Regions from separate parts of the Stenotrophomonas sp. LM091 genome, predicted to be linked through region 2. Evidence: predicted binding sites of a transcription regulator. Region 2 holds the regulator's gene; the other holds the start of a gene.
What was found. The regulator FliA, encoded in region 2, starts transcription of late flagellar genes. The targets are predictions, from matches to a motif close to TAAAGTTTNNCNNNCNNNGGCCGATAA.

Region 1 (7,886 bases), 500 kb from region 2:
CAGCGCCGCACTCATTTCGTCGTTCTCGACCACCAGCACCCGAAGATCCTGCAGCGCGCTCATGACGACTCCCTGTATGGTTCAGCGCGATGAGTATAGCGTCCTGTGTAGGTGAAACCCTGACGCCGACTTAAGCATTCAGGTCTGCACAAACCTCCACATCTTGTATACACTACGCGGCCAGCCAGCCGAAGTGGCGGAATCGGTAGACGCAGCGGACTCAAAATCCGCCGCCCTTAAAAGCGTGTGGGTTCGAGTCCCACCTTCGGCACCATGGAAAACCAGAACGCCCCGGATCGACGGATCCGGGGCGTTTTTCGTTGTGCGGCGGCTCGACAGCGCCGCGGCCACTACTCCGCCGGCGCAATCGGCGGCAGGGTCTGTTTGCCGCGGCGCGCGGTCGGCGGTTCCCGCACGGCAGTCAGACCAGACGCAGTGCGGGCTGGCCAGCAGTGGGATTGAGGTGTGCCGCGCGAGGCGCACCTGTCCCCGCCACCCGGAACGCCGCCACCGTCTGCAGCAGCCGGGTGGACTGCTCTTCCATGCTGCGGGCAGCCGCCGACGCCTCCTCCACCAGCGCGGCGTTCTGCTGCGTGCTCTCGTCGATGTGCTCGACCACCTGGTTGATCTGCTCGATGCCCTCGCTCTGCTGCTGGGCGGCGGTGCTGATATCGGCCATCAGATCGCTCACGCGCTTCACGCTGACCACGATCTCGTCCATGGTGCGCCCCGCGCTCTCGACCTGACGCGTGCCCGCCCCGACTTTCTCGACCGAGTCGCCGATCAGCTGCTTGATCTCCTTGGCGGCCTCGGCCGAACGCTGCGACAGCGAGCGGATTTCCGAGGCGACCACGGCAAACCCGCGGCCATGTTCACCCGCGCGCGCCGCCTCCACTGCCGCATTGAGCGCCAGGATGTTGGTCTGGAACGCGATGCCGTCGATCACCCCGATGATGTCGACGATACGGCGCGAGGAGTCGTTGATCAGCGACATGGTCGAAACCACCTCGTGCACCACCTGCCCACCCTGCGCCGCCACCTCGACCGCGCCACCGGCCAGCTGATTGGCCTGGCGGGCATTGTCGGCGGTGCGGCGCACGGTGGTGGTCAGTCCCTTCATCGACACGGCGGTTTCCTCCAGCGAGGCCGCCTGTTGTTCAGTGCGCACGGACAGGTCGCTGTTGCCTTCGGCGATCTCGCTGGCGCCCACCGCGATGGTGTCCGCGGCCAGTTTGATCTGGGCGATGATGCCGGCCATCGTCTCGACCAGCGCATTGATGCCCTCGCACAGTTCGGCGATCGGGCCGGTCTTGTCCTGGGTGGCGATATGGCCGGTCAGATCGCCGGCCTGCGCTGCGGCCACCACTTCGCGTGTCTGCGCCACGGCCTGCTGCAGCGCCAGGGTGTCACGCACCTGCGCGGTGATATCGGTGGCGTACTTGACCACTTTGAACGGGCGTCCGTTCATGTCATAGATCGGGTTGTACGAGGCCTGGATCCAGACCTCGCGCCCGCCTTTGCCCAGGCGCCTGTACTGGCCGGCATCGTACTCGCCACGGCCCAGTTTCGCCCAGAACGCGCGGTACTCCGCGCTCTGACGATGCTCGGGGTCGGCGAACATCGAATGATGCTGCCCGCGGACCTCCTCCAATGCGTAGCCCATGGCAGCGAGGAAGTTCTCGTTGGCGGCCAGAATGCGACCTTCAAGATCGAACTCGATCACCGCCTGTGATTTGTTGATGGCCGCCAGTTGCCCGGCGAAGTCGGCCGCCTGGAATTTCTGCGCGGTGATGTCGGTCGCGAACTTGACCACCTTGTACGGCCGCCCGTTGCTGTCGAACACCGGGTTGTAGGACGCCTGGATCCAGATCTCGCGGCCACCCTTGCCGATCCGCCGGTACTGGCCCGCATCGAACTCACCGCGGCCCAGGTTGGCCCAGAAGTCGCGGTACTCCCGGCTCTGCGCGTACTCGGCATCGACGAACATCGCGTGATGCTTGCCCTGGATCTCCTCCAGGGTGTAGCCCAGCGTCTGCAGGAAGTTGTCGTTGGCATGGACAATGGTGCCATCGAGATGGAACTCGATCACCGCCTGGACCCGATGCAGGGCCTTGACCTGGTGCTCCAGCTCGGCCTGCCGCTGCAGGGCGGCCGATGCCGCAGCGCCTTGGGCGGCGCGTCGGGAAATGAACAATGCCGTGAGCGAACGCCACAACGAGCCGGCGTCGGCGTCGTTGCCACGACCTGGCACATGCGTGTGCAAGCCTGAAGTAATCATCTCTAGACCTCGGTGTCCTGTTAGCGAATAGGTCAGCGCCGGGCGGTGGCCCGGTGGCGGTATTCCGTTGGCTGGGACTCACGAAGACCGCCAGTGGGGATGACGTTGCTTCGATGGACTTCAAACACCGGGCAAGCCGGTGAACATGAACCATGAACAAGGTGTACGGCCAGATATCCACGTGAGCAGACAGGCAGCAACTGCGAGTCATATAACGGCGCGTGTTCTGAAAGCTTTAGGGCCAGCGTCCCCGCCCTGTGATGCAGACTGGCCCGGCGCCTACTCGCCGCTTTCGCTGGCATCGAGGGCGTCCAGCGGGTCGACCGCACCCAGCGCCTGGGCTTCGACCTGCACGTTGTCGCGCCCCATCGCCTTGGCCCGGTAGCACTGGGCGTCGGCGGCGGCCACGGCATCATCCACGCTCATGCCCCCGAACAGGGGGGCGATGCCGATGCTGGCCCCCACGCTCAACCGGCGCTGATCCCAGGGGATGGACAACCCGCGCATCGCCTCGAGCAGGTCGCTGGCGATGCGGCGGGCACGCTTGAGCGAACAGCCGGCCAGGATCACCGCGAACTCGTCGCCGCCCAGCCGCGCCACGATGTCCGAATCGCGCACGCCGTGCCGCAGCACGCTGGCCACCGCCCACAGCACGGCATCGCCGGCCAGATGGCCGTGGGTATCGTTGACCGGCTTGAAATGGTCCAGGTCGATGTACATCAACGAGGCCGACTGCCCGGTCCGCGCGACCCGGGTGATGGCCTGTTGCAGGTGCGCCTCGAAACCGCGCCGGTTGCTCAGTTCGGTCAGCGGGTCGATCTCGGCCAGATGCCGGGCTTCGCGCTGGCGGGCGCGCTGCTGGGTGACATCACGGATCACCCAGACCGCGCCGCTGACCTGCCCCTGCTCATCGCGCAGCCAGGCACGGGTAAGGTCGACCGGCAGCAGGTGGGCACCGACCGACAGCAACAGGTCCGAATGCAGATCGACCGCGTTGCTGTCCGGGTCGAGCAGCACGGCCACATCCAGCGGTGAGCGCGGCGCGTACTCGGTGGTGAGTTCCATCACCTCCTGCAGCTGGCTGCCGGCCAGGGCCTCGGCGCCCTCCCCGGCCAGCGCGCGCGTGGCCGCGGCATTGGCGTACTGGATGCCCCCATGTAGATCCAGGGTGAGCACCATGTCGGCCACCGCATCCAGGGTGACGCGGGTGCGCTGCTCGGATTCGCGCAGCTGCTGGCCGCTGAGCCGCTGCGCGGTCACGTCCTGGATCTGCGAAACGAAATGCAGCGGCTCGCCATTCTCGGTGCGCACCAGCGAGACCGACAGCCGCCCCCAGACCAGGTTGCCGGCCTTGCCCAGATAGCGCTTCTCCATGTGGTAGTGCTCGCGACGGCCGGCCAGCAGGTCACCGAGCAGGGCCAGGTCGGTGTGCAGGTCATCCGGATGCGTCAGTGTCTGGAAGTCGATCTGCAGCAGTTCGGCACGGGTGTAACCGAGGATGCCGCACAGCGAATCGTTGACGTCCAGCCAACGCCCTTCCAGCGAGACCAGGGCCATGCCCAGCGCCGCCGAAGAGAACGCCCCGGCAAACTTCTCGGCCGCGACGAAGGCCTGCTCGCGCACCTGCAGCAGCGGGGTGAGATCGACCGCCATGCCGACATAGCCGATCCGGCTGCCCCCCGCGCCGTCCAGTGGGCTGATCGACAACCGCACCTGGCGCCGCTCGCCGTCCTTGCGCAGGAAGGTCCATTGGTGCGACCACGTGCCTTGGGCAGCGTGCACGGTCAGTGCCTCGAAAATGGTCGGCATCCGCCCCTCCGCATCCATCTGGGGCTGCAGGTAGGCACGCATCTCGTCCGGATCATGGAACAGACCGGGGTTGACCCGCCCGATCACCTCCTCGGGCCGGTAACCCAGCAGCTTCTGGGCGCCGGTATTGAACAGGTTGACCACTCCATCGACATCGGTGGCGATCACCGCAACCTCATCGGATGCATCCACCACCGCCTGCAGGCGCTGGCGCATGTTGGCCGCGTCCTGCCGGGCCTGCTGCAGATCGGTGACGTCGGCATGGGCACCGGCCATCCACAGCGGGTGGCCCTGCGCATCGCGTTCGTAGACGCGGCCACGGTCCTGCACCCAGATCCAGTGGCCCTGCTTGTGGCGCATCCGGCACAGGCTGTCGTAGTGCGGCGAGCGGCCCTCCAGATGCGCGCTGAGCAGCGCGTTGGATTGGGCCAGATCGTCGGGATGCACCAGCCGGAAGAAGGTCTCGGGCGTGATCGGGGCGAGTTCCTCGCGGGTGTAGCCCACGATCTCTGCCCAGCGCTCGTTGACCCGCATCTGCCCGCCCGGGATGTTCCATTCCCAGGTGCCGGCCGCGGTGCCTTCGATGATCATTTCCAGCCGATGGCGCTGCTCGGCCATCTCACGCAGCGCTTCGGCCGCTTCGGCAGCGTCGGAGGTGCCGGTCGATGACTGGCTCATGGGCGCCCTCCGCGCCGGCAGGCCGCGCACAGCCCTGCCGCAGCGCGGTGATCGGCGCTGCGGCCCGCCCGGTTGCCCGGTCCTGCCTGGTCGTCTGTCATCTGGGCTCCCCGCCGTCCACCCACCCTACGGGCATTCAACGGGAAGTGTGCGTAAACATGCGTCAAACCAGAAGTGCCCACGGCCACCCAGACCCCCGAAAACGCCAAAGGCCGCCCGAAGGCGGCCCCTGGCAGGCAACGGCAGCAGGCTCAGCCGCCGCGCTTGGCCCGGGCGAAGGCATCGGCCAGCGCATTGTTGGCCGGCGGTGCCGCGCTGCCCGGACGGGGGCCGGACGGGCCGCTGCGGTTGCCGTTGCGCGGGCCATTGCCCGCCCCACCGTCGCGGCGGCCGCCACCGGCCGGGCGCGCGTCGCGCTCGCCCGGGGCCTTGGCCGGGGCCGGGGTGTCATCCAGGCGGCGGGTCAGCGCGATGCGCTTGCGCGCCACGTCGACCTCCAGCACCTTCACCTTGACGATGTCACCGGCCTTGACCACGTCACGCGGGTCCTTGACGTAGGTATCCGACAGGGCGGAGATGTGGATCAGCCCATCCTGGTGCACGCCGATGTCCACGAAGGCACCGAACGCAGCCACGTTGCTGACCACGCCTTCCAGGACCATGCCGACCTTGAGGTCCTTCAGTTCCTCGACACCGTCGGCGAAGCGGGCCGCCTTGAACTCCGGACGTGGATCGCGGCCGGGCTTCTCCAGCTCTTTCAGGATGTCGCGCACGGTCGGCACACCGAAGGTCTCGTCGGTGAACTGCTCGGCCTTGAGCCCGCGCAGGAAGCTGCCGTCGCCGATCAGTGCCTTGATCGGGCGTGCGGTGGCCGCCACGATGCGCTCCACCACCGGGTAGGCTTCCGGGTGCACCGAAGACGCATCCAGTGGCTGGTCGCCATCGGCGATGCGCAGGAAGCCGGCACACTGCTCGAAGGTCTTCTCGCCCAGGCGCGGCACGTTCAGCAGGTCCTTGCGGCGCTTGAAAGGACCGTTGTCGTCGCGATGCCGCACGATGTTCTCGGCCACGGTGGATGACAGCCCGGACACGCGCGAGAGCAGCGCGGCCGAGGCGGTATTGACGTGCACGCCGACCGCGTTGACGCAGTCCTCCACGCGCGCATCCAGCGCGCGCGCCAGGCGATACTGGTCCACGTCGTGCTGGTACTGGCCCACGCCGATCGCCTTGGGTTCGATCTTCACCAGCTCGGCCAGCGGATCCTGCAGGCGACGGGCGATCGACACCGCGCCGCGGATGGACACGTCCAGGTTCGGAAATTCCCTGGCCGCGAACTCCGAGGCCGAGTACACCGAGGCACCGGCCTCGCTGACCACGATCTTCTGCAGTTTGGTATCGCCCAGCGCCTTGATCACCTCACCGGCCAGCTTGTCGGTCTCACGGCTGGCCGTGCCGTTGCCGATCGCGATCAGTTCCACGTTGTGCTGCACGCACAGCTGCTTGATCGTGTGCAGCGACTGGTCCCACTGGCGGCGCGGCTCGTGCGGGTAGATGGTGTCGGTGGCGACCAGCTTGCCGGTGGCATCGACCACGGCGATCTTGCAGCCAGTGCGGATGCCCGGGTCGAGGCCGAGCACGGCCTTCGGGCCGGCCGGGGCGGACAGCAGCAGGTCCTTGAGGTTGTCACCGAACACCGAGATCGCCTCGGCCTCGGCTTTTTCGCGGGCCTGGTTGAACAGGTCCAGCAGCAGGTGCATGTGCAGCTTGGCGCGCCAGGTCAGGCGGCAGGCGTCCAGCAGCCAACGGTCGCCCGGGCGGCCGGCATCGCGGATGCCCGCGTTGTGCGCGACGCGGCCCTCGGCGTACAGATTGCCGGCCTCGGCATCGCTGCCCGGGTCCAGCTCCAGGAACAGGATTTCCTCGCGGCGTGCGCGGAACAGCGCCAGCAGGCGGTGCGACGGGATCTTCGCCAGCGATTCGGAATGTTCGAAGTAGTCGCGGTACTTGGCGCCCTGCTCTTCCTTGCCCTCGGCGACACGCGCGCGGATCACGCCGTTCTCGCCCAGCCAGGTGCGCAGCTCGCCGACGAGTGCGGCATCCTCGCCCCAGCGCTCCATCAGGATCGCGCGGGCGCCTTCCAGCGCTGCCTTGACGTCGGCCACGCCCTTGTCGGTATCGACGAAGGTCGCGCCGAAGACCTGCGGATCCAGACCCGGATCCGCCAGCAGGCCGTCGGCCAAGGGCTCCAGGCCGGCCTCACGCGCGATCTGGGCACGGGTGCGGCGCTTGGGCTTGTACGGCAGATAGAGATCTTCCAGGCGCGACTTGGTGTCCGCGCCGAGGATCTCGTTGCGCAGCTCATCGGTGAGCTTGCCCTGTTCGTCGATGCTGGACAGCACCGCGGCGCGGCGGTCTTCCAGTTCACGCAGGTAGGTCAGGCGCGTTTCGAGATTGCGCAGCTGGGTGTCGTCCAGGCCGCCAGTGACTTCCTTTCGGTAGCGGGCGATGAACGGAACGCTGGCGCCTTCGTCCAACAGGGCGATGGCGGCCAGGGCCTGGGCGGTCTGGGCACCGATCTCATCGGCGATGGTCTGGGCGATCTGCTGCGCGAGCTTGATGTCAGGCATTGCTTCCGGCCGGAGCCGCTTTGCGGAAAGAACCCATTCTGGCGATGCCGGGCGGCCGGGGAAAGCCGTTGACAGTCCGGTGCGAACCTGTCGCCCCGTGGCGGTGACCACACGTGGGGTCCTGCGTTCACGCCGGCATCCTTGCGTGGGGCCGGGATGCCGGCGCGGGCGCCCTTGATCAACGGGCGCCTTGGCGGTGCTGCGGGTTACCGGTAATGCACGGCAGCGCGTTGATGGACGATCTCATCGCGCATCGACTCCAGCGCCATCACCCGCACCTTGCCTACGCCCTGCAGTTCCATGAACCGCTCGGTGTAGATCTCAGGGCCCTGCTCGGTATCGGCCTGGGATTTGCTGAAGCCATGCGGCACCAGGCCCTTGTCGCCATCCTTGCTACCACCGACATAAAGAACGATTGCCATGTGATGTGTTCCTCCAGAAAAACGGTTGCTCATACAACGCTGCAAGCTTACCCCGTCAAACCTGACTGATTC
Region 2 (7,886 bases):
GGCAGGAACAGCAGGTTGGCCGAGGCGATGCCGTAGATGGTGGCGGTGAACGCCGCGGCGATGCCATGCCCGAGCTTGCTCGGGTCGGCCAGGTTCTTCATCACCGCGATCAGGCCGAGCACGGCGCCGATGATGCCCAGGGTCGGGGCGTAGATGCCCATGCCCTCGAACACCTTGGAGGCGGCCAGGTCCTGGCTTTCCTGGCTGCTCAGTTCAATTTCCATCATGTGCCGGATGGTCTCCGGCTCCACGCCGTCCACCAGCAGTTGCAGGCCTTTGCGCAGGAACGGATCGTCCTGCGCATCCACCTGCGCTTCCAGGCCGAGCAGGCCCTGGCGGCGGGCGATGTTGCTCCATTCCACGATCTGCTGGATCAACTGGCGACGGTCACTGCTCGGCGGCCGGATCACCCAGCGCACGATCTTGAACGCATGCTTGAAGACTGCCGGCGAGGTGTGCAGCAGGATCGCGGCGATCGTGCCGACGATGACGATCACGAAGGCGGCCGGCGACCACAGCGACGCCAGACCGGCTCCCTTGAGGATGCTGCCGCCGACCAGCGAGGCCAACGCGAGGAATAGTCCAATGAGGCTGAGTCTGTCCATGGGTCCGTTATCGGCTTGTATGAATGGGACTTGAGACGCCGAAGGAATCCAGTGATGCGGCGGTCACACTTTCACGCGGTCAATCGTGGTGGGTGCGCAGTCCATCCACGTCCAGGATCAGCGCCATCCGGCCATCGCCGATCAGGGTGGCACCGGCATAGCCGCGCAGGCCACGCAGCGCCTTGGGCAGGGGTTTGATCACCACTTCCTCGCGGCCCCGCACCTGGTCGACCACCAGGCCGAAGCGGGCTTCGCCGGCCTGCAGCACCACGATGGTCAGCAGCGAGGAGGGCATCGGCTCCACATCCAGCCAGTGGCGCAGATCGACCAGGGCCAGCGTGTGCGACTTGCGGTCCAGCACGGCGCGACCATCGAACCAGCCCAGCGAGCTGTTGGGCGCATGCAGCACCTCCATCACGCGGGCCAGGGGCAGGGCGTAGACGTCTTCGCCGGCCTGCACCAGCAGGGTCGGCAGGATCGCCAGGGTGAGCGGCACGCGGATCATGAAGCGGCTGCCACGGCCCAGCTCGGACTGGATCTGGATCTGGCCGCTCAGCTCGCGGATGCGCGACTGGACCACGTCCATGCCCACGCCGCGGCCGGAGATGTCGGTGACCTGCTGTTTGGTCGAAAAGCCGGGCAGGAACACCAGGTGCAGGCATTCTTCGCTGCTCAGGCGAGCGGCCGCTTCCGGATCGATCAAGCCTTTCTCACGCGCCTTCTGGCGCAGGCGTTCGGGATCGATGCCGGCACCATCGTCCTGCACCTCGATGCTGACGTAGTCGCCTTCCTGCTGGGCCGACAGGCGCACATGGCCGCTGCGCGGCTTGCCCTGGGCTTCACGCAGCTCCGGCATTTCCACGCCGTGGTCGATCGCGTTGCGGACCAGATGCACCAGCGGATCGGCCAGTGCTTCGACCAGGTTGCGGTCCAGCTCGGTTTCGGCGCCGATCAGCTCCAGCTCGACTTCCTTCTTCAGCGAGCGTGCGACATCGCGGGCCACCTTGGGGAAGCGCGAGAACACCTTGCCGACCGGCTGCATGCGGGTACGCATGACCGCCGACTGCAGGCGCGCGGTGGCGATGTCCAGCGTGGACACCGCGCGGTCCAGTTCTTCATCGTGCAGGCGCGCACGCAGGGTCTTGAGGCGGTTGCGCGAGAGCACCAGCTCGCCGATCAGGTTGACGATCGCATCCAGGCGCTTGGTATCCACGCGCACGGTGTGTTCGGCTTCGGCGACCGGTTTGGCCGGGGCCGGCTTGGCGTTCGGCGCCGCCGGGGCGGCCACGGCGCGCGGGGCCGCGGCAGGCACGGGCGCAGCGCCAATGGCCTTGGCACCGGGAACGGCGCCGCCATGCAGCTGGTCAAGCAGGGCTTCGAACTCGTCCTCGCCAATCAGGCCGTCGTCCTTCTTCGACACGGCCACGGCGGTCGGCGCGGCGCCGCCATGCAGCTGGTCGAGCAGTGCTTCGAACTCATCATCGGTGATCAGCTCGCCACCGCCGCTGCCGGCGCTGGCGGCGCTGGCGGCAGCCGCGGGCGTCGGGGTGGCCGGACCGTTGACGTCGAACTGGGCGATCAGTTCCGGCGGGGCATAGCCCGGCTCGGTTCCGGCCGAGACCGAATCCAGCATCGACTGCAGGTAGTCCAGCGACTGCTGGGCCGCATCGAAGTGGTGCGCCTGCAGCGTGGCCTGGCCCGAACGCGCCATGCCGAGGGTTTCCTCGGCCGCGTGGCACAGCTCGACCATCGCCTGGATGCCGAGGAAGCCGGCACCGCCCTTGAGCGTGTGGAAGCCGCGGAACACGGCATTGAGCTGGTCGGCGTCCTGGGGCGCCTGCTCCAGCGACACCAGCTGTTCGCCGAGGCGGTCCAGGATTTCCTGGGCCTCGAGGATGAAGTCGGCAGCGATATCGTCTGGAACAGCACTCATGGTCGTTACAGTCCCAGGTCCGAGAGCAGGTCGTCGGCGTCGTTCTGTGACACCGCATGGCGATCCAGGCCGTTCACGGCCGGACCGGCCAGGCCGTTGTTGTCGCGCTTCTTCTCGTCTTCCTGCGGCGGCAGGCCGAGCGCACCGAAACCTTCATGCACGCGGCGCACGATCCCCACCACGCGGCGGATGATCTGGCCGGTGAGGTCCTGGTAGCTCTGCGTCAGCGCGATTTCGGTGAGATTGTGACGGATGCGGTCGAGCTGTTGGCCCTGGTCGGGCGTCAACCCGTTGGCGCGCAGCTGTTCGGTGAGCGAGCGACATTCCTCGGCCAGGTCCAGCGTGCGGTGGGTGGCCTGTTCGGTCATCGCCACCACGTGGTCCAGGCGCGCGCAGGCGTCATCCAGTTCGCCGGCTTCGCTGGGCAGGCTGGGCAGCTCGCCCAGGGCCTGGCCGAGTTCGCGGGCCAGGCGGTTCAGGCCGGCCATCATCGGCTGCGTGCGCAGCGCGGCGAGGGCGTCGATTTCCCGGCGCCAGCCGGCTTCGTCGCCACTTTCCAGGGCGGCCAGGGCATCCTGCAGGCGCTGCACCAGCGCGGATTTGTCGCTCAGGGTCTCCATCAGGCGCTCGCCGCCAGGCGTTCGAAGATCTTGCCGAGCTTCTCTTCCAGGGTCTGTGCGGTGAAGGGCTTGATGATGTAGCCGTTCACGCCGGCCTGGGCCGCTTCGATGATCTGCTCGCGCTTGGCTTCGGCGGTCACCATCAGCACCGGCAGGGTCTTGAGCTTGGCATCGGCACGCACGGCCTTGAGCAGGTCGATGCCGGTCATCACCGGCATGTTCCAGTCGGTGACCACGAAATCGAACGGCTGGCTCTGCAACATCGCCAGCGCGGCATGCCCGTCCTCGGCTTCGGCCGTATTGGTGAAGCCCAGATCGCCCAGCAGGTTCTTGACGATACGACGCATGGTCGAGAAGTCGTCGACGATCAGGATACGCATGTTCTTGTTCAAAGCACTTTCCTCGATTTCAATGGTTCTCGAGGCCGGCGTCTGCCGCCTCGAAGATCTTCAGCCGGCCCCGCAGGCGCAGCACGGCCTGGCCATGGATCTGGCACACGCGCGATTCGCTCACACCCAGTACGGCGCCGATCTCTTTCAGGTTCAGTTCCTGCTCGTAGTACAGCGACAGGACCAGCTGTTCGCGCTCGGGCAGCAGGCCGATCGCGTTGCCCAGCTCGCGCCCGAACTCGCCGCGTTCCAGCACCTGCTGCGGGGTCGGGCCGCCCTGGGCGACGGTGTCCAGCTCGCCCTGGTCTTCGATCCGCGATTCCAGGCTCAGCACCTGGCCGCGCGAGGCGTCTTCCATCAGCCGCAGGTAATCCGGCAGCGGCATGTCCATCGCGGCCGCCACTTCGGTGGCGCTGGCGGCGCGGCCGGTGCTCTGCTCGAGGCGACGGATGGTGGCGGCGGCATCCCGGGCACGGCGGTGGACCGAGCGCGGCACCCAGTCGCCCCGGCGGATCTCGTCGATCATCGAGCCGCGGATACGGATCGAGGCGTAGGTCTCGAACGAGGCGCCCTGGTCGGCGTCGTAGCTGCGCGAGGCCTCGATCAGGCCCATCATGCCGGCCTGGATCAGGTCGTCCACTTCCACGCTCGCCGGCAGGCGCGCGGCAAGATGGTGGGCGATCCGCCGGACGAGGTCCGAGTGCTGGGCAATGCACTCGTTGGCCGCGGTCCGCTGGACCTCTTTGTATTGTGCTGCGCCCTTCATACCGTCACCCCGCGTTGCTTGAGGATGCGTTCCAGGAAGAACTCGACCCCGCCACGCGGCTCGGTCGGGGCCTGCCAGCGGGCGGTGCGGCGCGCGATCTCGGTCAGCGCCAGGGCGGCCGGGCTCGACGGGTAGGCCTTCACCACCGGCTGCTGGCGCTGCACCGACAGGCGCAGCCAGTCATCCTGCGGCACGCAGCCCAGGTAGTTCAGCGAGACATCGGCGAGGAACTTCTCGCACACGCGGGATAGCTTCTCGTACAGCACGCGGCCTTCGTTCGGGTCGCGGACCATGTTGGCCACCACCTGGATCCGGTCCACGCCGCGCTCGCGCGAGAGCACCTTGATCAGGGCGTAGGCATCGGTGATCGAGGCCGGCTCGTCGCAGACCACCACCACGGTGTCCTGCGCGGCCTGGCAGAAGGTGAGCACGCCATCGGTGATGCCGGCGGCGGTGTCCACGATCATGATGTCCAGCTCGCGCTCGAGCTCGGAGAACACATTGACCAGGCCGACGTGTTCGGCCGGCTGCAGTTCGGCCATGTGGCGGCGGCCGGAGGCAGCCGGGACCACCAGCACGCCACCGGGGCCTTCCATGATCACTTCTTCCAGCGTGCAGCGCCCGGCGACCAGGTCGGCCAGGGTCACCTTCGGCTGCAGGCCCAGGATCACGTCGATGTTGGCCAGGCCGAGGTCGGCGTCCAGCAGCAGCGTGCGTTTGCCCATGTCTGCCAGCGCCACGGCCAGATTGGCCGAAACGTTCGTTTTGCCCACGCCGCCCTTGCCGCCGGTGACGGCGATGGTGCGGACCGGGCCCAGCGGCTGGCTTCGGGTAGCCGACAACGGGAAGGTCTTGGTCAGCTTGGCGTACTCACGCGACGGCATGGTTCAACTCCGGGTTGCAGGGCATATCGGCCGCGCGGCGCAAATCTTCAAGGCGAAGTACAAGATTGGCCGCACTGGCACGGTGCAGGTCTTCAGGAACGTCCTGGCCATCGGTGACCCAGGTGATCGGCAGGCGGTGGTCCACGGCCACCGACAGGGCGCTGCCGAAGCGGCCGGTCTCGTCCAGCTTGCTCAGCACCACGCCCTGCGGGTTGGCGGCGCTGAAGCGGCGGACCACCTCGTCCATGTCGCCGAAGCTGGTGTTGGCCGGCAGCACCAGCAGGGTGCGGATCTGCTGGGCCGCGCGCAGCCACTGCAGCTGGGCGGCCAGGGCGCGGTCACGCGGGCCCAGGCCCGCGGTGTCGATCAGGACCAGCTTGTAGTCCTTCAGGCGCTCCAGCAGTTGGTTCAGATCGCTGCCGCTGCTGGCCTCATGGACCGCGATGCCAAGCTGCCGGCCGAAGCCGTACAGCTGCTCGCGGGCGCCGATGCGGCCGGTATCGGTGGTGACCAGGGCGACATCGCGGGCCGCATGCGCCTCGGCGAAGCGCGAGGCCAGCTTGGCGATGGTGGTGGTCTTGCCGGCGCCGGTGGGGCCGACCAGGGCGATCACGCCGCCGGCGTCGAGCGGGTCGACCGGGGCGATCGGCAGCTTTTTGGAGAGCAGGCCGAGCATCAGCCCGCGGCCGCGGTGGGCTTCGGTGTCCAGCGGAATCTGCATGGCCACGTCGCGGCTGATGCCGGCATCGAAGCCGTACTCGTCCATCAGGTCCAGCGCGGCGGCGCGGACCGGCGAGCCGCGCAGGCGCTCGTCGGTGAAGCGGTTCATCTCGCGCTCGATGACCTGGCGCATGCCGGCCACTTCGTGACGCAGCTGGCGGATCTCTTCGTCATCACGCTGCACCACCACCAGTTCGGCGGCCGGCTGCGGCTGGGCCTGCGCCGGTTCGGCGACAACGGCGGGCGCCGGGTTTTCGGCACGCGCCTGGGCGACCGTGTCCGGCGCTGCCACGACGCTCTCGGCAGCAGGCAGGGCCGGCGGCACGGTGACGCTGACCGGCAGCGGCGGCATCGCCACGGCGGCGGCCGGCACGTGCATCTGGAAGTGCGGTTCGTCGTCCATCGGCGGGTCGATGACGAAGCGCGCGCGGTTGATCGGCGGGTTCACGGCCGCCACGGTGGGCTCGGCGACAAGCGGCTCAGGCTGCAGCAGCGCTGGCGACGCGGCCGCGGCCTGCTCGACATTGAACGGCGCGAAGATCTGCTCCGGCAGCGACGGTTCGTTGACGGCCGGGCCGACGCTGGCACGGGCCAGGGTGGCGGCGAAGCCACTGCTGCCCGGCGGCGGCACGATCTCGTTGGCGGTATCCAGGGTGCGACCGGTGGCGCCGACGGCGGCGCGGGCCAGCGCGGCGACGGCCGAGGTGGTCGCGGCCACCGGCTCGGGCGCGGCGACCGGGGCCCTGCGGCGGGTCACGGCGGCGATCACGGCATCGGCGGCGCTGCGCGGGCGCGGCACCGGCGGTGGGGCCACGTCCTTGCGGGCCGCTTCCAGCGCACGCTGCACGGCGCTTTCGTCATAGTTGGCCGCCGCCACGATTTCGACACCTTCCTCGATCCGGCGGTTGGACAGGATCACTGCGTCCGGTCCGTGTTCCTTGCGCACCAGGTTCATGGCCGAGCGCATATCGGAGGCGACGAAGCGTTTGATTTTCATGCTGTGGTACCGGGACTGGGGCGGCGGAGTCGTGGAAGGGAAACGCTGGTTGTCGGTGGTCTGCACGGTCAGGGAGTCCCTTTATTTCCTGCTGCGGTGAAATCGAATGAGGTGTCTGTTTTCTGTCGCGGTACCGTCGGGCGTCCGGCTCAACTGATCGTGCCGACCAGCTTCAACCGTTTGTCCTCGGGCACCTCGCTGTAGGCGAGTACGGACAGCGAGGGGACGCTGTGGCGTACCAGCCGTGCCAGCGCCGCACGTACCGGGCCAGGCACCAGCACGACCGCGGGCTCGTTCTTCGCTTCCTGCTTGCCGACACATTCGGCCAGGCTTTGATGCAGTCGCTCGGCGAGTCCGGGTTCCAGCGCGGCGCCGTTGCCCTGCGTGGACTCCTGCAAGACCCGTTCCAGTTGCGGGTTGAGGGTGAACACCGGCAGCTCCGGCGACATCCCGGCGATCTCCTGCACGATGAAACGGCCCAGCGCGTTGCGCACGGCAGCGGTGAGCACGGCCGGGTCCTGGCTGGTCGGCGCGCTTTCCACCAGCGATTCGACGATCTTGCGCAGCTGGCGGATCGGGATGCGCTCGATCAGCAGGTTCTGCAATACCCGCACCACGGCCGACAGCGGCAGCGACTTGGGTGTCAGGTCTTCGACGAGCTTGGGGGCGCTCTTGGCCAGGTTGGCCAGCAGCTGCTGCACTTCCTCGTGGCCGAGCAGCTCCGGGGCGTGCTCGCGGATCAGGTGCGACAGATGGGTGGCGACCACGGTGGCCGGGTCGACCACGGTGTAGCCCATCGATTCGGCATTGGCGCGCTGGTGCGGCTGGATCCAGGTGGCATCCAGGCCGAAGGCGGGATCCTTGCCGGCAATGCCTTCCAGCGTGCCCAGCGCACTGCCCGGGTCCAGCGCGAGTTCGCGGTCGGGATGGATCTCCGCGGTGGCCACCGGCACCCCGTGGATCAGCAGGCGG

Region 1: a site for FliA is predicted at 2,490-2,516, ahead of BIZ42_RS01560 (methyl-accepting chemotaxis protein). Genes of this name have one in related genera too.

Annotation. Positions count from the first base shown of each region.
Region 1 is NZ_CP017483.1:351,088-358,973, forward strand. Features, by position in the region: gene BIZ42_RS01550 (response regulator) at 1-63, opposite strand, end outside; tRNA gene BIZ42_RS01555 (tRNA-Leu) at 188-274, shown strand; gene BIZ42_RS01560 (methyl-accepting chemotaxis protein) at 422-2,278, opposite strand; gene BIZ42_RS01565 (PAS domain S-box protein) at 2,558-4,765, opposite strand; gene BIZ42_RS01570 (Tex family protein) at 5,017-7,392, opposite strand; gene BIZ42_RS01575 (hypothetical protein) at 7,599-7,814, opposite strand.
Region 2 is NZ_CP017483.1:4,167,489-4,175,374, forward strand. Features, by position in the region: gene BIZ42_RS18530 (flagellar motor protein) at 1-605, opposite strand, end outside; gene BIZ42_RS18535 (chemotaxis protein CheA) at 685-2,538, opposite strand; gene BIZ42_RS18540 (protein phosphatase CheZ) at 2,544-3,158, opposite strand; gene cheY (chemotaxis response regulator CheY) at 3,158-3,550, opposite strand; gene BIZ42_RS18550 (RNA polymerase sigma factor FliA) at 3,567-4,313, opposite strand; gene BIZ42_RS18555 (MinD/ParA family protein) at 4,310-5,197, opposite strand; gene flhF (flagellar biosynthesis protein FlhF) at 5,184-6,914, opposite strand; gene flhA (flagellar biosynthesis protein FlhA) at 7,064-7,886, opposite strand, start outside.